One region of the Psychrobacillus sp. FSL H8-0510 genome, then DNA from elsewhere that is predicted to be linked to it. Evidence: a T-box and tRNA genes for the amino acid it is inferred to sense, from the RefSeq annotation. Region 1 holds a T-box; the other holds one or more tRNA genes.
The links. A T-box is a leader RNA that pairs with one kind of tRNA and senses whether it is charged. The one in region 1 lies ahead of leuS (leucine--tRNA ligase), so its partner is inferred to be a tRNA-Leu.

Region 1 (11,530 bases):
CAATTGCCTGTAATGTAGAATTACCCGTAGTAATAATTTCATGGTCACTTCCAGGTAAATAACCTAGATTGAATATGGCTGCTGAAACTTCTTGCTGGATATAAAGGTGTAGGTTTTCATGCCCATCTTGAATTAATGTCGCTAGCTCTAATTTATTTGCTTCTTCTAATCTGTCGCTAGTTGCTTGAATAGCTTCGGCCTGGACATCAAAAGCATAAACATGTCCATTTTCACCAACAAGCTCGGTTAAAAACAAGGTGTCGTGTCCATTCCCTGCAGTTGCATCTACTACAGTATCTCCTGGTTCAACCGTAGACATGAGCAATTGTTTCGCAAAAGGTAGTACTCTTTTTAGTTTCATTTTACTACACCACTTTTTTCATAATGTTTTCCTTGATAACTTTCTCGTGAAGCAAGTTCCGCATCTATCCCGTTTAATACATCCCATTTATTTACACTCCACATTGGTCCAATCATTAAGTCAATGGGACCATCTCCAGTTATACGCTGTACGACCATCTCAGGAGGCAAAACTTCTAGCTGATCAGCTACTAGCTGAATATAGGGGTCACGCTCCATGAACTCTAACATTCCTTTTTCATACTGTTTAACCATTGGTGTTCCTTTTAACAGATGAAGTAAATGTATTTTTATCCCTTGAACATCGAGTTTGGCAACTTCTCTAGCGGTTTCCATCATCATGTCTCGGTTTTCTAAGGGTAGCCCGTTTATAATATGCGTACATATAGAAATTCCATGTTTTCTTAATTTATTGACTCCTTCTATATAAGTAGGGAAGTCGTGGGCACGGTTTACTAAATTAGCAGTTCGCTCGTGAACTGTCTGTAGTCCAAGCTCTATCCATAAAAATGTTCGTTTGTTGAGCTCAGCTAGGTATTCAACTACATCATCGGGTAGACAATCAGGTCTTGTCGCAATAGAAATCCCTATCACACCTTCTAAGGCCAATGCAGCTTCAAATTTTTCTTTTAAAACAGGGAGGGGGGCATGTGTATTCGTATAAGCTTGGAAATAAGCTATATATTTTCCGTTTTTCCATTTCTCATGCATGTTTGTTTTAATCTTTTCGAATTGCACTGGTATAGAATCTACTTTATCGCCAGCGAAATCTCCACTACCTGCGACACTACAAAAAGTACAGCCGCCAAAAGCGACAGTACCATCTCTATTTGGACAATCAAACCCCGCATCTAAAGCTATTTTGAAAATCTTCATGCCAAATCTATCTCTTAAATGTCGATTCCATGTATAATATCGTTTCCCATCTGAAGGGAATGGAAAGTTATTTTCATTCATATTCTTCACTCCTTAACAGGATTATTTTAACATGACTTTGAGAAGTTTGTTCTAATCTTCTTGAAGTGCTATTTGAAAAGGAATACAATATTCTGAGTGCAATAGAAATGGGGTGTTACAATTGCCAAAAGCAGTATGGTTTTTAATAATTGGAATGTTTATCAATACAATGGGAAATTCTTTTTTATGGCCATTACATACAATATATATGCATGAGCATTTAGGACAAACACTAACGATGGCAGGAATCGTGCTAATGATTAATGCTGGAACTGGAGTTATTGGTAACTTACTTGGTGGTTACTTATTTGACAGAATAGGTGGATATAAATCTATTATGTTCGGAATTATATTGTCAATGATTTCACTTATGCTTTTAACTTTTTGGCATGGATGGCCAGAATATATATGGTTTGTGGCAATTTTAGGTTTTAGTGGTGGTATTATTTTCCCTAGCATGTATGCGTTAGTAGGTAGTGTCTGGCCCGAAGGTGGTCGTAAGGCGTTTAATGCTATATACTTGTCCCAAAATTTAGGAGTGGCTCTTGGTCCGGCCGTGGCAGGATTGGTTGCAGATCATAATATTAATAATATTTTTCTAGCAAATTTATTGACTTATGTATTATTTTTAGTGGTTGCAGGCGTCTATTACCGCAAAATGGGACTTGCACCAAATATTAATGCTTCTGTACTGAAAAGTTCTAAAAAAATCAAACAAAAAGCACCGTTTTATGCGTTGTTAATTGTCACTATCGGTTATATGTTTACATGGGTAGCTTATGTACAATGGACTTCTACCATTTCTACTCATGTGTTGGATTTAGGTATAACATTAAAACAATATAGTTTACTATGGACTATAAATGGTGGACTCATATTGGCAGCTCAGCCACTTATAAAGCCAATTATAAATAGATTGGAGCATAAGATAAAAACACAAATGATTCTTGGCATAGCTATATTTATGGCGTCATTTGTTGTTGTTTCTTATGCGGAAGATTATACAATGTTTATCGTTGCAATGGTAATCCTGACACTCGGGGAGGTATTTATCTGGCCAGCAGTACCAACATTGGCTGGACAGTTAGCTCCAAAAGGGAGAGAAGGATTTTATCAAGGTATAGTGAATAGCATGGCTACTATTGGAAGAATGATTGGTCCGTTAGCTGGAGGTATTTTAGTAGATGTATATGGTATTCAAGCCATGTTCTTTGTTTTCACTTTGCTAATAGGGTTAGCAATAATTCCTACGCTTTTATATGATCGACCACTGAAGAAAGCAGAGCTGGAGAAGGAAGTGATTTAGTTTGGATAATTTTCAACAACATTTACCAACTTCTGTACTTGCCGAAATTTTAGAAAATGCATTTCAATGGTTTGTTGTAGTAGATGCAGATTCGAAAATTCTATATATCAACGAAGATTATTGCCGCTTTCTTGAAGTAACGAGAGAGGAAGCGATAGGTAAACCAGTAGCTGATATTATTGAAAATACGAAAATGCATGAAGTTATAAAGTCTGGTGTTCCAGACAATGCATCTCCACATTATATTAAAGGAACGTATATGCTAGCGAATCGAGTTCCTCTTTTTGTAGATGGAAAGATTGTTGGGGCTTTTGGAAGTGTAATTTTCAGAGATATGTCCGATTGGAAAAGACTAAGTTCTCATGTTCGTACCACAATGGAAAGAATGCAGTTAAATATAGAAGACAATAGTTATACCGAGTACAGATTGGAAGACATAAAAGGAAGTTCACCAGCTATCCGGAAGATTAAAGAAACGACTGGAATAATAGCACCTAGTGATCTTCCAGTCTTAATTGAAGGGGAGGGTGGAACTGGAAAAGATATGTTTGCACATAGCATACATCAGCTTTCTGAACGCTCGGACTTTCCTTTTGTTAAAGTGAATTGTGCAGAAGTTCCGGTTGAGTTATTGGAAAGGGAACTATTTGGTGTATATAATCCACTTACTGAAACTGTCCAAAATGGAAGAGTTAAACAAGCAGATAAAGGGACTCTATATATAGATGAAATTAGTGCACTTCCGCTGACACTTCAAGCAAAGTTATTAAGAGCAATGCAAGAAGAGGAAATTACTCCACTGAATTCGGAACAGAGGGAAAAAGTAAATATTCGAATAGTTGCTTCGTCCAACATTTCCCTTTCTCAACTAATTGAGGAAAAGAAATTTAGGGAGGATTTATATTATCGTTTGCAAGCAATTACATTGAAAATTCCACCTTTAAGAGAAAGAATGGAAGATTTTGTTGATTTACTGAATTTCTTTTTACAAAAGTTCATGCTTCACGCGGGGCGAAGACATATCACACTCGCAACAAAAACTCGGGAATTACTTCAATCCTATCATTGGCCAGGTAATGTAAGGGAATTACAAAATATTTTACAGGCTGCTGTTTACTTAGCAGAAAAAGATACTATTATGCCTTCCGCTCTGCCTTCCCAGATTAAGTTAAGTAATGTACCTTCTTTTCAAACTACGGGGACGCTTGAGGATATATTAGCAGAAGTAGAAAAGAAAGTACTTCAATCTTACTTAGAGGAAGAGTCTGATAAAAGACAAATTGCCAAACAACTTGGACTCAGTAGATCAACACTTTACGAGAAGATAAAAAAACACAACTTATGACCTAAATCCGTTTTTCTGGACACGTATCCAGAAAAACGGATTTTTATTTTATTTCTAAATACCTCTTGATAACAAGTTTGATTAAATTTATATCCGAAAATTCGGATTTTAAGGATATTTACAGTTAACATTTCTGTCACATTTTATATTGATAGAAAATTATGGTTGTGCTTTAATGACTTATGAAAGCGCTTTTAAAATTTTGTATTCAAAAGTTAACCAAGGAAGAAATCTATTCACTGCAGAGTTTAGATTTTGGATACTAGCAAAGAAAATTGGTTGTAAATGAATTTACGATTAGGATGATCGCGCACTTAATTTTTTCTTACTTGATTTTGTTATTTATTTCAATCACTTTTATACACGGATGCTACAAATACAACTTATTACTCTTAAATAATTGGGGGAAATGTAAATGGAAATATTGAGTATGGTCGGTCTTATAGCAGGTTTAGCCTTACTAATAGTGTTGACTATGAAAGGCGTTAATATTTTAATAGCTGGTCCTATTTCAGCATTATTGGTAGCTGTGACAAGTGGAATGCCTTTATTTTCCCAGCTTGCTGGTAAAGATGAGGCTGATTATGTTACGAGTTATATGTCAGGTTTTACTGGTTTTATCGCTTCGTGGTATTTGATGTTCTTACTTGGAGCGGTTTTCGGAAAGGTCATGGAGGATAGTGGTGCGGCAGATTCCGTATCCAAGTGGATTGTTGGTAAGTTGGGGATGAAGTATGCAGTACTAGCTATTGTCCTAGCTTGTGCAGTATTAACATTTGGAGGAGTAAGTCTTTTCGTAGTTGCTTTTTCTGTCTATCCAATGGCTATTTCTTTGTTTAAACAAGCGGATTTACCGCGTCGTTTTATACCAGCGACATTAGCCTTAGGATCTGTCACGTTTACGATGACATCTGCGGGTTCACCTGAAATTCAAAACTGGATCCCAATTCAATATTTAGGAACTGATGCATATGCGGGTTGGGAAGTAAGTATAATTGTCGCTTTGTTTATGGCCACTTTTGGATACTGGTGGTTGAAACGTATTATTCAAAAGGCTGTCAATAAAGGGGAACGTTTTATAGATCGTGAAACAGATCCAACATTTGATACTAATAGAAATCTGCCAAATCCGTTTTTAGCAATGATTCCATTACTAGTAGTACTAATAATCTCATATATTTTCCATGATAAACTTGCGCAGTCGGCTTTAATAATTGCATTACTTGGTGGTGTAATTGCCACTTATATTGTTGGACGAAAATATTCTAAAAATTTCTGGGAAGCATTTTCAGCAGGTACAGTCGGTGCGATTATAGCAATCGGAAATACTGCCGCAGTAGTGGGTTTCGGAGGAGTTGCTAAAAACGTACCTGCATTTACAACGGCAGTAGAGGCAATGACAAATATTCCTGGTTCACCTCTAATTGGTGCTGCAATTGCGGTATCGGTAATTGCTGGTATGACGGGTTCTTCATCGGGTGGTCAGACAATTGCATTGCCATTGTTAGCCCCGCATTATCTAGATATGGGAGTAAATGCTGAGGCATTACACAGGGTCGTAGCCATTTCTTCGGGTGCCCTTGATTCATTGCCGCATAATGGCTATGTCGTCACTACTATTCAATCAATCTGTGGTGAAAAACATAGTGCAGCTTATTGGCCAGTTGCTGCGACCACTGTAGTCGTACCAACACTTGGTGTAATAATTGCGATTATTCTCTTCTCGTTTGGATTAGGGATTTAAAATTACTGAAAATTACTATACGACATATTTCTGGAGGTTATAAAATGGTAAAAGATAGAGTGCTCCTTATTACAGGAGCAGCAGGGGGCATTGGGTTGGAGATTGCTCATGAATTTTATAAGGCTGGGGCGATTGTAGTACTAACAGATCTAAATGAAGAAAAAGTAAAAGAAGCCGCAAAACTTTTAGGGGATGATGTATTAGGTCTTAAATGCGATGTGACAAAGGAAGAAGATATTATTGACTCAATTAATGTCACTATAGAGAAGTATGGAAGTGTGGATATTCTTATTAATAACGCCGGTATGCAGCACGTTGCAATGTTGGAAGATTTTCCAACAGAACGCTTTGAATTATTGATAAAAATAATGCTGACTGCTCCGTTTATAGCAACTAAACACGTTCTTCCGCATATGCGGAAGAACGGATTCGGGAGAATTATCAATATGGCATCTATAAATGGTTTAGTCGGTTTTGCTGGGAAAGCAGCGTATAACTCAGCTAAACATGGTTTAATTGGACTTACGAAAGTTGCAGCTCTGGAAACAGCAGCGGATGGAATAACTGTCAATGCAGTTTGCCCAGGCTACGTGGATACCCCACTCGTTCGAAACCAATTCAAAGATTTAGCAAAAGTACGAAATGTTGCAGTGGAATCTGTATTGGAAGAAGTGTTATATCCTCTAGTTCCACAAAAAAGACTGTTAGAAGTGAAGGAAGTTGCAGATCTAACTCTTTTTTTAGCTAGCGATTCCGCTAAAGGAATGACCGGGCAAGCAGTTGTTTTGGATGGTGGCTATACTAGTCAATAGGTATTCTATTTATATAAAAACTTTGGATTCAATTCTAGGTGCGATTCAGAATAATAATGCTTAGAATCTAGGTATAAGAATATAGTTTGCTAAGTTGTCGAATATTTGAGAAAATAATAATGTATCAAGCTTAGATGAAAGGGGATTGGAGCATGAAACCTATTTACAATTCAGCTAAAGAGGCTGTTGCAGGGGTGCAAGATGGAATGACGCTGATGGTTGGAGGTTTTGGACTAGTTGGAATTCCAGAACAGCTAATACTGGCTTTAGTCGATAAAGGTGTGAAGGACTTAACGGTTATTTCGAACAATTGTGGCGTGGATGACTGGGGTCTAGGTCTGCTACTTAAAAATAAGCAAATAAAGAAAATGATAGGTTCATATGTTGGAGAAAACAAAGAGTTTGAAAGACAAGTAATCTCGGGTGAAATAGAGGTGGAATTGACTCCACAAGGAACTCTAGCGGAGAAAATCCGTGCTGGTGGGGCTGGAATTCCCGCTTTCTTTACTCCTGCTGGTGTAGGTACTACAGTGGCGGAAGGTAAAGAAGTGCGAGTTTATGATGGAAAAGAATATGTACTAGAAGAGGCACTTCGAGCGGATTATTCTTTCATACGTGCAGCTCAAGCAGATAAATTCGGAAATCTTATCTATAATATGACAGCGCAAAACTTTAATCCAATGATGGCTGCTGCTGGTAAAATTACCATTGCAGAGGTAGAAGAAATTGTAGAAACAGGAGATTTAAATCCTGCTCAAATACATACACCAAGCATTTATGTTCAAGGTCTATTCCAAGCGGAACAAGAAAAAAGAATCGAACGTTTAACGACACGTTCTTAAGGAGGAGTTTCGATTGAATTCACGTGAAAAAATTGCAAGAAGAGCAGAAAAAGAAATTGAAAATGGAAACTACGTAAACTTAGGAATTGGAATTCCGACTTTAGTTGCGAATTTCATCTCTCCCGATAAAACGGTCGTTTTACAATCGGAAAATGGCTTACTTGGTATTGGACCGTACCCAACCGAGCAAGAAGTTAACCCTGACCTTATCAACGCAGGTAAGGAAACAGTAACGACTATTCCAGGCTCGGCTTTTTTCAATAGTGCAGAGTCATTCGCGATGATTCGCGGAGGACATGTCGACGTGGCTATTTTAGGTGCGATGGAAGTATCCGAAAAAGGTGACCTCGCTAACTGGATGATCCCAGGCAAGATGATTAAAGGCATGGGAGGGGCAATGGATCTCGTGCACGGTGCAAAGAAAATTATCGTCATTATGGATCATTGTGCTAAAGACGGTTCTGCAAAAATTAAAAAACAATGTGAATTACCTTTAACAGGCAAGGCAGTTGTGAATAAAATAATAACAGAACGGGCAATGATAGAAGTAACAGAAAATGGACTTGAATTGAAAGAGGTATTCGAGGGTTACTCTATTCAGGATATTATAGATGCTACAGAAGCGGAACTTATAATTAATAACGTAATAGAAAATGTCTCTATTTAACATCAGCTTGTATTTTAAAGTGGAATCCATTATTATTAAAACTAATAGAAGTCGACTGTGAAAAGGATTAGTAAATAAATCTCGTATCTTTAGAGAGCTAACGGATGGTGTAAGTTAGCGTTACGAATTATTGAACTCGCCTTTGAGTCTGTATAAGTGAACTGATAGTAGCTTGTACCGTTTTCCGCGTTAAGGAATCAAGTTGAGTGAAGTTTTCACTAATTTGGGTGGTACCGCGTGAGTATATCTCTCGTCCCTTAGTTTTTTAAGGGGCGAGTTTTTTTATGTCTAGCTTTAGAGTCTAACCTCTCGGGGCAAATGTGAAATAGCTGATGTGGCTGAGGTGCTTCTTCCTAGGTCCGCACGATGCGGGTTATGTCTGCTATGCCACAGGATGTGGTGCACTTTACAGATCTATCCTAAACACATTTGCCTGTCGAGGCAGAAATAGGCGCTTCCGCTTTTCATACATTGGAGGAGGAAAATTTATGAGCTTTAATCATGAAGCAATCGAAAAAAAATGGCAAAAGTATTGGCAAGAAAACAAAACGTATAAGATGACAGATGATCCGTCTAAACCAAAATTCTATGCATTGGATATGTTCCCTTATCCTTCAGGAGTAGGTCTACATGTAGGTCATCCACTTGGATATATCGCAACGGATATTCTAAGTTCGTTTAAACGTAAACAAGGTTATAACGTTCTTCATCCAATGGGGTGGGATGCTTTTGGACTTCCAGCGGAGCAATATGCAATTGATACTGGGAACGATCCTGCAGAGTTCACGGCAAAAAATATTGCTACTTTTAAACGTCAAATGACGGATTTAGGATTTTCTTTTGACTGGGACAGAGAGGTAAATACGACCGATCCTTCTTATTACAAATGGACTCAATGGATTTTCATCCAGCTGTACAAAAAAGGCCTAGCATATGTAGATGAAGTGCCGGTAAACTGGTGTCCAGCATTAGGAACTGTTTTAGCTAATGAAGAAGTAATTGACGGTGTGTCAGAGCGTGGAGGGCATCCAGTAGAACGTCGTCCGATGCGACAATGGGTACTTCGTATAACTGCTTATGCAGACAGACTTTTAGAAGATTTAGATGATCTTGACTGGCCAGACAGCTTAAAAGAAATGCAACGTAATTGGATAGGACGTTCAGAGGGTGCGGAGCTTACTTTTGAAGTGGCAGGCACGAAAGAATCCTTCCGTGCATTTACAACACGTCCGGATACAATTTTTGGTGCAACCTATGCAGTATTAGCGCCTGAGCATAAGCTTGTGGATGCTATAACTACTGAGGAACAAGCAGAAGCAGTGCTAGCTTATAAAGATCAAGTGAAATTAAAAAGTGACCTTGAACGTACAGATCTTGCAAAACATAAAACAGGTGTATTTACAGGTGCTTATGCCGTTAACCCAGTAAGTGGAGAGAAGATGCCAATATGGATTGCTGATTATGTATTAGCGACATACGGCACTGGTGCTATTATGGCAGTTCCTGCACATGATGAGCGTGACTACGAGTTCGCAAAACAATTTGATTTGCCAATCGTGGAAGTAGTTGCTGGTGGAGACATCTCACAAGAAGCTTACACTGCTGATGGCACACTTATTAATTCTGAGTTTTTAAATGGCTTAAACAAACAAGAAGCAATTGCCAAAGCGATTGAATGGTTTGAAACAAATGGTAAAGGTGAGAAGAAAATTACGTATCGTCTACGTGATTGGTTATTCAGTCGTCAACGTTATTGGGGCGAGCCGATTCCAATTATTCATTGGGAAGATGGCACTTCTACACCAGTAGAAGAGTCTGAATTACCGTTAATGCTTCCAGTTACTACAGATATTAAACCAAGTGGTACAGGTGAGTCGCCACTAGCTAATATTACGGAATGGGTTAATGTTGTGGATCCAGTAACCGGTAAAAAAGGCCGTCGTGAAACGAATACTATGCCTCAGTGGGCAGGTAGCTGCTGGTATTACCTACGTTATATCGATCCAAACAATGACGAGGCACTTGTCGATCCAGAACTAGTGAAACGCTGGCTTCCAGTGGACATTTATGTAGGTGGAGCAGAGCATGCAGTACTTCATTTATTGTACGCACGTTTCTGGCATAAATTCCTTTATGATATTGGTGTAGTTACTACGAAAGAGCCATTCCAAAAGTTATTTAACCAAGGGATGATTCTTGGAGAAGGTAACGAGAAAATGTCTAAATCGAAAGGGAATGTAGTTAACCCTGATGATATCGTGAAAAGTCATGGAGCCGATTCACTTCGTCTTTATGAAATGTTCATGGGGCCACTAGACTCCTCGAAACCATGGTCTACAAATGGTTTAGATGGATCAAGAAGATTCCTAGATCGTATATGGCGTCTATTGGTCGATGAAGAAGGTAAGTTGAGTGCTAAAGTTACGGATACTTCTTCTGATAATATGGAAAAAGCATATCATCAAACAGTTAAAAAAGTAACGGAAGACTTTGAAGCAATGCATTACAATACCGCTATTTCACAAATGATGGTATTTATCAATGAAGGATATAAAGCGGAGCAAATTTCAAAAGAATATGTTGAAGGATTTGTGAAGCTTATTTCTCCAATCGTTCCACATATTGCAGAAGAATTATGGCGTATTCTTGGACATGACGATACAATCGTTTACGAATCTTGGCCAACATTTGATGAATCGAAACTAGTAGACAATGAAGTAGAAATCCCAGTTCAAATTAAAGGGAAAGTACGTGCAAAATTGAACGTTGCTAAAGATGCAACAAAAGAAGAGTTGGAAGCATTAGCTCTTGCTTCAGAACAAGTTCAACAATGGTTGGATGGTCAAGAAGTGAAGAAAATTATTGCAATTCCAGGTAAAATGGTCAATATCGTAATTTAATGAAGCTGTGACTATAAATAAGAGTATTTAAAATCATCTCAACTCTATGCTTTTCTTAGAGTTGAGATGATTTTTTTGTTGAATGGTTAGTAGAAATAAGCAACTTTTTTATTTGCAATAACTATTGGAATTCATAAGGGTTAGGATAACCTATTTCTATTAATTCCTCTGGTGTCATCTTAACTAATTCTTCAAGAGGATAATAATTAGGACTATCGATATTTAAATCATAACTATCGTGTGATTCAAGAATCTCATCTTGCTCTAAATTTAAAAAATCAGGATTTTCTAAGAGATCCGGGCCGGCATATGATAGATACAAGTAAAGGTTCCCGTTTGGAATGAATGTAGCCTTTAAAATATGAGAAGTCTCTTTAGAGTAAATAAAGCGATCAGCATCGGTTGAAGAAATAACTTTAATCCCATCAAAATTATTAAAAAGTTTATCAAAGTTTTTTTCATCTGTCTTTTGGAATATTATTAAATCTAATTTATCATTATAAAAATAAAATCTCGCTTTACCATCATAATCTAATATTAAGTCAGCAATACTGCCATCCTCCTGATATTCTACGGAGTAATTTTCACCAAAGCTTT
Region 2 (11,530 bases), on a different contig from region 1:
TACCAACAGAACAACTACAAGGAACACGAAAACTATACTACCTATCTTTTTCATTTAAGCACCCCTTTCTTATTCTTCTGATTCAAAGTCGAATCTTTCTTTCAACTTTAGGATTTCTTGTTCATGAAATTCTAATTGTTTTTTTGCATTATCTTTTTCCTCTTCTACTATATGTTCGTAGCAACTTTCACAGTAGATATTGTCATCGTATATGGCCCAAGAACTTCTAACTTCGTGACCGCAACCATCCATTTCGCAATGTTGATTTTGAAAATGTCTCTTATAGAATTTCAATTGTTCTTCGACGCTGAATCGCTCTACATTTTGTCTACGTATGTTCTTTATGCTCACTTAAAACCCGCTCCCCCCAAATCTTGATCAACAGTATCCATACTTTCATGTGCTTTCACCATTTATTTTTTTGCTAACAGAAGGTATTTTGTCCATACTGAATAACAAAAAGGCGTGCTTATCATGAACAGTGCATTGGCTGTCCTGCCCATAATTATCTGCTACACATTAATTATCTATCTTGTTTTTATAAAACAATGGCACGATTAATTATTTCTAGCTTTTCATTCGTTCCATATTGAAAAATAATTCAACAGCTGCTTCGTATTCATGAAAAAAGGAAGGTATTTCTTCTGGGAAAAGATTTACCTTCCCACTTTTTGCTACTCCAGCAAAGTACCAGTACTGTTGTTTCTTCCCTCTTTTGAAACATTTCCAAATTTCATCTCCTAGTTTCTCATAATTACGCATAAGTTCTAAAAGATTAGCGTATTTATCAGCTACAACAAGAGCTTTCTTATTTAATATCGCCCCTTTAAGCTGTTTAATGGTGTGTTCCTTTCGTTCTTCCCAAGTACCTTCTTTATCTTCGGTATTGAAGGCAACTAACTCGGCAATAACGTTACCAAATTCTCTTCGAATATCTTCTATTTTAATATCTGTATCTTCTACAATGTCATGAAGAAAACCAGAAACGACAACTTCTGCAGAAAAGCCTGCGTCTTGAAGGATTTTTGCAACATGTAATGGATGTACTATATAAGGAGCACCGGAAGTTTTTCTCGTTTGCCCATCATGTGCTTTAAAAGCAAATTCTTTTCCTTTTTGAATTAGTTCATTCATGATTTTCCTCCCTCTATTATTTCCATATTAATAATGCCCACTAATTAATCAGCGAGATACTCTTCTAGTTCTTCTTTTCCAATAAACCCTATCCGGTAATAAAGCATTGCCGTTTCCTTACACATTCGTTGAGGATTATCCCTGTTCATCAGAGTGGTTTTTCCATAATCGAACTGAGATTTGTGCATCAAGATAAAAGGCATTTTTCTACTTTTCATTAAGCTTTCTTCTGTTAATACTTCCTCATTATTTAATTCTGTTTTGCTAAAATCGGCATGCAGTTTGTATATCTTGTGATCATCTAATGTAATGAGTATTTTGTGCGTCTCAAATGGCATTTTCATGTTTCTATCTCCCTTAATATTTCTCAATTTACTTTGGATTTCTCTTTTAATGGTGAATCCGACCATGATTTCTTAAAATACCTCGCTCTAAGTACAAGAAGAACTCAACTTAAATCTTATCGATAAAAGAAACTTTACGAAACTATTTATATACTGTAGTATACATAAATATTTTAATGTAGTCAACATTGAAATAAAAAGACGTCCATCTGGACGTCTCTAGGCAGGCATGCTATCTTTTGTAATCGAATCCCTTATAACCATTTCTTTTCGTGCTCTTTTTGCATCACTTAGATAATGATACTGTTGAAAATTTCCAAGGGTCACTACTTCGCTAGTTGAGGTATCAAACCATCTTAATGTATATTTTCTAGTCTCATTATTAAAATTTGACCACTCTGAAGTAATAAAAATGTTTTTTGCATTCGGAGGAGCCTCAATTCTCGTGCCAAAAAAGTTAATTGCTCCTTTATCAAACCAACTTTGACCAGTTTCCTTGTTCTTTCTTTTCATTTCACTAATAGATAGTTTCAAGTCATTCACTTTCTCATTCTCCTTTTTGTATTTTATTGATATTCTATCGTATGCATTTTTAACTATCCTTATCATCAAGTAAGACGTGCATGACGCAAAAAAAAGACGCCCTATAGGACGTCTCTAAGACTTAAATTTGTTCAATATAGAGAAGAATTACTTCTTTCCACTCTATTTTTTCCATACGATTACTCAACATCAGTTCAAAATTTACTTCTTTCACTCCCGGTGCCTTACCAAATTCCTCATAATCCTGCTCTAGCAATTCGGACATGTATTCCTCAAGTTCCTCTTCATCTTTACTTCTAATGTAAATTCTTTCATCGGTCGAATAGTATTGTTCCAATGATACCTTTCCCAATTTTCCTTGATAAGAAGAATAATCTTCCCCAATTACATCCTCATATACCATCGGAATGACTTCCATTTGCGGATTTTCTTGCATGAGTCTAAAGAGCTCTTTTTGATTGTCCATATACAACTCTCCTTTTATATTATTCACCTATTTATTGCACGTATACAAGTATCTCTATATCTGTATCCTTGAAAATATCAAGGATTAGTTCTCTGGATACATCCCAATCTAAACGTTCTGAACCAGCACCAATCTGCGGCATAGCAATTTTTTGCAAACCCTTTTCGATGGCTATGTCTCTCATATGAGCAAGAGCATCGTTAAGCGTTGTATAAGTCGGCTTTGACCAGGAAAGCTTTTTGGTGATCAGATTCATCACCCTTCCCGACTGTACGCATGTACCCACTCGAAACGGCTTAATCCTAGCCTTTTCTGTTAAGTGAAACAGGTTAAAGTGTTTTTTTAACGCTTTCTCATTACCTTCTTCCATCCTCGCGTCCCCACTTATAGAATGAACGACTGTATAATCATCCTTAATCTCCATCAAATCTTGGATACCTGCTGTAATCTCTTCATATTTCATCTTCTATACCCCCTAATTATTCTTATTAAATATATGCACCTATATGATGTCCCGACAGTATTCCTCTCTCCTGTAAAAAGCCCATCCACTCTTCCACCTTTTCATTAATAGCTAATGCAATAGAATGAGTTGAATCTCTTTCTAGTATGCTTTGATAGTCATAAGGCTGCAGGAAATTCTCGTCTAAGACTTCAATTGCTAAATCTTTTGGGTTCTTTTTTGGGATAGTTACATTGAGAGTCACATTTTTATGAACTCCTCTGCAAAAATACCATGTCGGGTTCTGGTAATCAGTGAATCCTGCTGCTCTCATTTCTTTTTCTGGCAACAGGTGTGCCTGTATTGCTAAGTTGGTCCCGTTTTTACGCGTCTGTATCTTCTCCATCGAAAACACACTCCTCCTTTTTGGTACTGTTCGCTTCTGAACTATATGTGTCACGCGTGTTGCATGACACCTGCAATAGACAGAAGCTCTTCTTTTGATTTTTCTAAGTCTATATTTACAATAATGGCATCGGCCAAGTAGGCTTGGTCAAATTCTTTTCCTTTAATTGACTGTTGGATACGTGCTTGGATATTCGCCTCGCTCTCTCCCCGTCCTCTTAATCTTGTTTCTATTAATTCTGGTGGCATAGTGATATAAACACAAACAAGCATATCTCCATAGCGTTCCTTCAATTGCATCATGCCGTTCTTTTCCACAACAGCAAAGATTATTTCGGACTCCCTGAATCGCTTGTCTATTTCTTCGATAGATATGCCATATAAATTCAATCCGTTGGATGAAGGATATTCATTTTGTTCAGCAAGTGAAATTTCTTTGATTTCCTCTTTTGAACGAAAATAATAGTCCACTCCTTCTAATTCTCCCTCCCTTGGATTCCTACTTGTTACGGAAATCGCTTCAGGTACCCCTAAGGATTTAAGAAATTTTGCTAAAGTTGATTTCCCAACTCCAGATGGTCCATAAAGTACAATCATCTTTTTCATGTTCATTCTCCTTTTTAAATAGTTTTATTTGTATTTAGCGTTTTTTCGCGTGTAGGATCCTTTGCCCTTTAGATTTTTCTTTACTTTTGTGACAGGAGAAATAGTCCATTCTGTTCGTCCCCACCCTAACGTTCCAATTGTTTTTCTTTTTTTCATTTCAGACACCTCTTCACAGAAGCAATCGCTTCTCCTATTTGATTTTCATCTATATATAATACGCAGGAGCAGTCCTTATCATTCGAGCATAAAAAAAAGACCAACTAAGAGGCCTTTTTAATATGTGTTGCAAATAATCGATAAGCTTCATCGCTGTCCAGGATAGACTTGGCCAGAATTGCTAAAGCTTGTGTTCTTGGATCCACCGTTTGACTGATATCGGTTAACAGTGTTGTGACCTTGGGTTTTTGGTCTAACTGATTGCCAACAATGTCACGAACCGATTGACTAGCTAAATGTCGGAAAAAGGGTTCGTTTCCGATCAGTAAGTCATTAAAGATAACAATAAAGCGAGTTGCCATAGCCATATTCGCTATTCGTACAGAGCGGAGCTCCTCTCTTTCTTCTTTTTCTGTTACCTCTCTCATTCTTCCAATAATATTGATTGTTTTACTCATTGAATATTCTCCTTTTTTTATAGTTCATCTTGGAAACTAAAAATATTAACTCCCACACCCTTTTACTTCTCCGTTAATATCATAGTAAGGCGTTAGAAAAGCATTTTCAGATACCTTAGAAAGATATTGACATTTAGTAACCGTGTCTTCCAAAAGATCTGAATAGATATGTCCGAAAGAAGAAGGTATTTTTACTTGACCGATTATCTTAAACTGACTATCTTTTTCCCGTTCCTTTATTAATTCTTCTATTTTAGTATCATTGATATATTCTTTATATTCCCCTGTATATCCACAGCCAGAGATTAATAAGACTAGAAAGAATAAAATTACAAGCTTCTTCACAAGACAACACCTCCCATGAAAAATTACGATTTCTTCAGTACAATTTCCACAGATTCAAATGTCCAATCTCCCAATGCATTCGTATTTTGCTGGATAAATTCTTGTATCTTAGTCAAATTAACCACGCTACCTCTCTTTATGGCATCTTGTAGAACTTCTAAAACTAAAATGGATTCGTTTCTTTCTAGCATAATATCTTCACTCGTAGAAACCTGTTCCGCTAATTTAACCCTAATTTCTTCTACCGATTTTCTTCCAAGGTTCCGAATACGCATCATGTCATCTTCCGATAAGTTCTCGATTTCTTTCAGCGTATTTATTCCTGCTCGTTTCAAACAATTGTATGTGCGAACTGAAAATCGCAAATCCTCTAACGTCACTGTAGTCCCAAGGTTTTTCATTATAAAATCTCCTATTCTTTATATGTTTTTATCTGTATACAAGACAAGTTGGATCACCCTAATGCAAAGCTGCAGAATTTCGTTTCCACTACTTCTGTTTCCGTAAAACCTTTTTCTTCTGGGTTGTAGGCAAACCACTGTATCGTTTCTGTATGTGGGAAAACCCCTTCTTCAACGGATTCAATTACCACATATGGATACATAGATTCTTGAATATTTCCCCAGTTATTTTTGACAGATTCGAACGCTTCGTCTTTATCTGAGTAATAACCAAAGCTATGAGAATCTAATTGTTTTAACTCATTCATATTCGTTTGTTCTTTAATTAACATATTCATTCCAGTAATAAAATACATGGGGAACACTCCTCTTTGTCATGGACCTTTATTCGGTCCTGCTGTTTCGTTTCTTGTAAACAATATAACACCAATGTATACTGTAGTCAACAAAATATTGTCGAATAAAGCTTTACACTTTTATATAAATTCAATTAAAAAAGCCCACAAATTAATGTGAGCTTTACTACAGATTATATGCGGACAGAGGGAGTCGAACCCTCACGCCTTTTACAGCACTGGCTCCTCGGGCCAGCGTGTCTACCGTTCCACCACATCCGCTTTGTTCTAAAATGATTTAGAACGAAGAGAAAGCGAAGATTACCAATTCGAAAAAGGCATCTCTCTTCCTCGCTCGATCAAGTATACATGCGAAGATTCCACTTCGAACCTCCCCATAAAGCATCACTTTCAGCCACTGAGCATCCATTGCTCTCGAAGAGGAGCTACCTCTTTCTCCACAATGTCTGGATCTATCTCAGGAGGGACTGCTTACCCTCAAAACCCGCATCGCATGGTAGATTTGTATTTTTTCTGGGATTTCCTCCCTAGAAATATCTCATTCTGTTTGATGGCAGAATTATGCAGGTTTGCATCCGACTTCATTTATACGTGTGTTGCCACACTTCAACTGCCAACCGATTTAAACGTTCGGGCGTGGAATTACGTATTAACCACTCTACATCATCCCGTATCTCGGCATTGTCTCGGACCGCTTTTGACTTCTCTATGGCTTGGCACCGCCACACACGACTCGTGACTCACTGTCACTATATAAGGTTTGTTCCGCCATTACAGACGACTGTTTACATCCCTGCGTGTCACGCGTGCGTTACCGGTTGCGACACCAGTATTTCCGCCACATGTGCTACTTGATCCAACGAGGATCATCTTGCCTTATTGTATGGTTTTGGCAACTTATTATTCCGGTTAGTAGTCGAACGAATGTCGAATATAAGTCGGAGAGATAATGCAAACCCTGAGTTTAACGATCAGATTTCGAACAAAAGTCGAGAGATTGTCGAACAGATGTCGAGAGTAAAGTGTGGGACCACTCGCAAGTTGTCCCCACATTTCCCATGCTTTTTGGACGCATCCGCTGAGTCGGGCAATGATCGCTGCTTATTTGCCACGCGTCATCTTTTCTATGATTCATCATATACAAATAAAATCCTATTGATTCCTCGTTTTTTGTCGAATACTAAAATGGAGCTTGTCAACATCTGAATTTTAGTAGGCAACAAGATGCCCTACCGTTATTCGGCACATGGAATAATTCAATCCGTTTATTACTACTATATAGCAGAACAAAAATATCTGGTGAACCGTGAGTTTGTGTAAAAAGGATAACGCAATAGGAGGAAACGCTATGAATAAACCAAAATGGATAAAGTCCAAAATCTTAGGGCATGTATTTGTCTTAATTATTCTACTAAGAGGACTGATGATAGGAATAGAGTTAGCATTCGATAGCAACGATGTAGAAAATGGTGTGATATTAATCATTATGATGGTAATAGTTATGATGATTGAAATTTACCGCATGGAGAAAGCAATAAAAAAAGGAAAACACACTCACCCATCTGATTGAGGAAGACAATCTTGTCCTCTCTATGGGCAACGAACGCAACCTCCCTTTGTTCTGAATTCGGAAGGAGGAATGCAAAATGAAAGGCTTGCTTTATACTGTATTAATTAGTTTTGTTGTATTTTATGTTGGGGTGTTTATTTTTGACATCAAACAGATGAAAGAATTACTGGAACACCTAAATGGTGCGTTCGGTATGGTATCTGGTATTTGTGGTGTTCTTGCTTTTATAGAAGAACGTAACGATGACGATGATGAAGACGAAAACGACAATAATCCTATCTAATAGGAAACAAGAAAAGCCCGCCCATTATCGGCAGGCTTTTTTTTTCATTTTTTTAGTAGATTTTTCTCGATCCCCTTTCTCTCCCTTGGCTTATTCGAACTTGTAAAGCTTTCCAAACGGAATAAATAAGAATGCTTTCTACTATATTAGAGAGCTACCAGGATTTCTATGGATTTCTTTTAGAAACGCATTGGAGCCAATAAAAATCAAAGGGAGATTTAACATTATGATGAAACAAAAGAAAAAAGCATTAAAAATTGGAATTTCTACTGCTATCGCAGCATCCGCATTTGTTGCAGTTGCACCTACACCACTACAAGCAGATGCAGCTTCAAATATGGATACACTTTTAAAAAATGCGAACAATGCAAGTACAGTATTGAAATGGGCTATTTCAGTTGAAGGTTCGGCTGATTTCAAAACGAGACCTTATGATGAATACAACACAGCAAAGAAAGCGATTGAAGTTGCAGAGAAGGCAATGACCAAGTTGTCTAATTCTGAAAAGTTAAGTGCCCAATCGAAACTTGTAGATCCGAAAATTCAAGTAACGCGAGCACAGAACTATATCGATGCAATTACATCTAGCGAGAAAATTATGGAACTTACAAAAAATTTAAACACAGCCATTGCTTCTGGAAAATTAGCAGATGTTGAAACTAGTTACCATAAAGCTACCGCTGAGTTCCGCAAACAAAGTGTTTTACTAGATCGGGTGTATGGACAAACAACAAGAGATGGCATTCGAAATGCAGTGAAGCCTCAATTAGAAAAGACCGTAGATTCTGTGAAGTATGACGTCACGCTAAAAATGTATGCAGATAAAGCTGCAGGTCATATCAAAAAGAAAGAGTATTCATTAGCAGCAAAAGAAATTGAAAAAGCACAATACATCATGACTTTGAAGGGTGTTAAGTTCACTTTCCAAAAAGAAGTGCAAAAGTTATTCGAAGATGTATATGCATCCCTACCGATCATGATTAGCGAACTCAAAGCAGATGGCAAGGATACTTTAACACTGTCATTGAATAAGCCATTCGAAGGCAAAGACTTACCCGCTATCACAGCTGATGCATTCAAGATAAAAGACTTAGATGTTAAATCTGCTAAATTATCAGTAGATAAGAAAAGCATTGTGATTAAAACAGAAAACCAAAAGTCCAACTATGAGTACGCTTTGACATGGAATAAGACTACCTACAAATTCGTTACTCCTAAAGGGGAACAGAAGGCTACTATTTCATTTAACAAATCTGGCGTAACTTTCTTAGAATCTACAGATTCCAATTCCCTAACGGCAACCTTCAAGAATAAAGATGGAACGCCGTATGTAGGCGAAGTGTCAATCAATTTAACGAAAGACAAGAAAGGCAAATCGACAGCAGTGATTTCTTCTGTTAATGGCGAAGCGGTGAAGTCCCCTTCTTCAACTTGGAAAGGATTTGCGAACCAACAGGGCTCAGTTGTATTTACGTATGCTGCAGCGAAAACAACAGATGAAACAACTCGTTCCGCTACACATGTCGTTCCGGAATTTAAAACACTAGATGGTGACGGAGTGACAGAATATGGCCCAATGACTCATTTCATGCAAGCTCAGTATAAAAATGCGAAGAAAGATATAGTTATTCCAGACTTCCATTTAGATACCGCACGTGACTATGTGTTCGCAGATGATGTGAAATGGTCTTGGGATTCAAATGACTTATTCTTTATTCGTGGTTCAGAAGTGAACCAAGAAACATTTGAGAAATCGATATCCAAAGGAGATAAATTATCTGTTATCTATGAAGCAAATACCAAAAATGTATCTAGCTGGACATTGCAGACAGATGGAACTGTATCAGCAGAATTAACATTTACAAATCCTTCTTCTGATAGCGTGACACTAGATGTATCTCAGTTTAAATTAGAAGGGACTGGAGAGCCCGGCAATATGATTCGTCTTTATCGTAATGGTTCATTCCTCGCTTCTGTGACGGTAGATAAAAACGGCCATTGGTCAACATCAACCAATTTAGAGGGTAACAAGGTTAACACATTTACCGCTTATCAATATTTACCTGGCACAGACGGGGAAAATGGAAAAAACTCGGTAGGAAAAGCAGAAGTTAAACTATTAGTTGGTGCATTTGCTGCTGAATCTATTAAGTTGAATGATCCTAATTTAGATGGATTGTCTATCGGGGATAGCCTGCACTTCACTTTCCTAAATAACGACAAGGGATTCGGACACGCTTTTGAAGACGGTTCTGCTGGAACGGTAACTCTCAAGGATGGCCAAGGCAAACAAGCAACAATCTCCATCAAGGAAGAAAAAGATGGAAAATCAAGTGAGATAGTCAAAATAGTTGATTTTGTTTATCTAGAGGAAGGGTTCTCACATAAGTCTTCACCATTTAACATCATTGCAGTGGAAGGTATGCAAAACAGAGACAAATTAGAATTCTCAGTTGATAAGTCTTCCAAGACGATTGCAGGAACAGAAGCTCCAGTTCCAGTTCCGGATGTAAAACCTGAACTGGAACCAAATCCAGCACCAGATCCAGAATTAGAAACTACCCCTGAGCAAGCTCCCTCTCTAGAGAGGATTGCTCTAGCTCAAGGGTTAATTGATGCATTACCGATGCTAGTAACCGAAGAAACTTTTCCCGAAGCAGAAATGAAATTAGGGGAGGCAAAAGCAGAACTTAACAAATTGTCAGAACATGAAAAAGATAAAGTGACCCAAACAAAATTAGGTGCACTTGAAAAACAAATCTCAGAACTTCGTTCGGCAATGCTGTTCACTTCTGTACAAAAGATGATCGATGAACTACCTTTAGAAGTTAATGAGGAAACATTATCTAGTATACAAGAAAAACTAGACGCTATTGAAAAAGACGTAAGTAAACTGTCATCTCTACAACAAGCGAAATTAGATTTCACTAAATTCGATGACTTGCAAATCATGATTATGGATTTATAATCATAACAACCAAAAAAACCTCATCCATTAACGGTGAGGTTTTTCTAATTGAGCTTATTAACAAGGGCCGTTTAGCGAAGAATTGCCTTGATTTGAGAAAGCTTTTCAGCATTTTCATCACTAAGAACTTCATTATTCACTATGAAACTGGCGTTTTGATATCCGTTTTCTAGATATATAGCAAAGCGTCCCTTATCATTTTTCCCCGAAACTCTAATTCCTTCAATCTCGCCATCCGATATGCCTTTTTTTATAATCCTTTCTTCAAACAATTCATCCCACTTTTTGAGAATAAATGCCTTCATATAGTTTTGCAAATCCTCTCCACAACTAAACGGCAATACTACTTCAAATGTCTCTCCGTCTCGATCCATTAGATTGAACACTAATTCAGACTCCAGTTCTTTTGGTTTTTCTGGATCTCGTTTAAAAAGTACTTGTTGTTCGACCATTAAGCAACCTCTTTCTCAGTAATATTCTTTAATCTCCATTTTTCGCCATCGTGTACGACCATAGCCGCTCCACCTTCTATAAAAGCAGGAGCAGATTCCACCGAAATTTTTTCATTATATTGACGGTAGTTTATTTCAAAACGCACATCCAAATACTCTCTTGTTCTGGATGTAGGTGGTAACAATAAAATCATATACGTCTCTGTCACTTTACTTACGTTTAAGATCATCGCCACTCCTTCTATTTCAGTCAATGGTCTTTTATTATCATGGAGCATTCCATTTTGATAAATAATATAGAAGGTAAAACCAAATCCTGCTAGCAGACCAAGGAAGTACCACGCCATACTGCCCTCTCCTTTACCTTACTTCTATTTGACTACCGCAAAACGTTTCATTCCAACACCTGTAACCGATATACCCAAATAGATTATTCGCTTATCACGAATAGCTTTTACTCATTTATTGCTTTGTTTCGTTGTTGACTTTGTTGTTTTTTTCGTTGGCTTTACATGCTTCGGTTTTTCTTTGACTGATGTTGATGTATGCTTTTCTTTATTGATTTTTTTTGGTGTGCTTACTTTTACGCTCTTTTCTAGAT

Region 2: it has a tRNA-Leu gene. The T-box ahead of leuS (leucine--tRNA ligase) is inferred to sense a tRNA for this amino acid. The anticodon was not compared.

Annotation. Positions count from the first base shown of each region.
Region 1 is NZ_JBBOYZ010000001.1:2,568,640-2,580,169, reverse strand. It holds gene MHI40_RS13005 (class I SAM-dependent methyltransferase) at 1-361, opposite strand, end outside; gene MHI40_RS13000 (TIGR01212 family radical SAM protein) at 358-1,317, opposite strand; gene MHI40_RS12995 (MDR family MFS transporter) at 1,439-2,623, shown strand; gene MHI40_RS12990 (sigma-54 interaction domain-containing protein) at 2,625-3,968, shown strand; gene MHI40_RS12985 (GntP family permease) at 4,390-5,712, shown strand; gene MHI40_RS12980 (3-hydroxybutyrate dehydrogenase) at 5,757-6,524, shown strand; gene MHI40_RS12975 (CoA transferase subunit A) at 6,677-7,366, shown strand; gene MHI40_RS12970 (3-oxoacid CoA-transferase subunit B) at 7,380-8,033, shown strand; T-box leader at 8,082-8,294, shown strand; gene leuS (leucine--tRNA ligase) at 8,522-10,933, shown strand; gene MHI40_RS12960 (hypothetical protein) at 11,055-11,530, opposite strand, start outside.
Region 2 is NZ_JBBOYZ010000002.1:376,950-388,479, reverse strand. It holds gene MHI40_RS21885 (hypothetical protein) at 1-54, opposite strand, end outside; gene MHI40_RS21880 (hypothetical protein) at 70-351, opposite strand; gene MHI40_RS21875 (HD domain-containing protein) at 568-1,134, opposite strand; gene MHI40_RS21870 (hypothetical protein) at 1,179-1,478, opposite strand; gene MHI40_RS21865 (DUF7447 family protein) at 1,698-2,021, opposite strand; gene MHI40_RS21860 (hypothetical protein) at 2,143-2,487, opposite strand; gene MHI40_RS21855 (hypothetical protein) at 2,519-2,950, opposite strand; gene MHI40_RS21850 (hypothetical protein) at 2,976-3,335, opposite strand; gene MHI40_RS21845 (guanylate kinase) at 3,386-3,940, opposite strand; gene MHI40_RS21840 (hypothetical protein) at 3,965-4,096, opposite strand; gene MHI40_RS21835 (hypothetical protein) at 4,201-4,554, opposite strand; gene MHI40_RS21830 (hypothetical protein) at 4,600-4,899, opposite strand; partial or broken gene MHI40_RS21825 (DNA-directed RNA polymerase subunit alpha C-terminal domain-containing protein) at 5,115-5,279, opposite strand; gene MHI40_RS21820 (hypothetical protein) at 5,354-5,656, opposite strand; tRNA gene MHI40_RS21815 (tRNA-Leu) at 5,835-5,917, opposite strand; gene MHI40_RS21810 (hypothetical protein) at 7,005-7,226, shown strand; gene MHI40_RS21805 (hypothetical protein) at 7,303-7,509, shown strand; gene MHI40_RS21800 (hypothetical protein) at 7,736-10,477, shown strand; gene MHI40_RS21795 (hypothetical protein) at 10,549-10,929, opposite strand; gene MHI40_RS21790 (hypothetical protein) at 10,929-11,276, opposite strand; gene MHI40_RS21785 (hypothetical protein) at 11,388-11,530, opposite strand, start outside.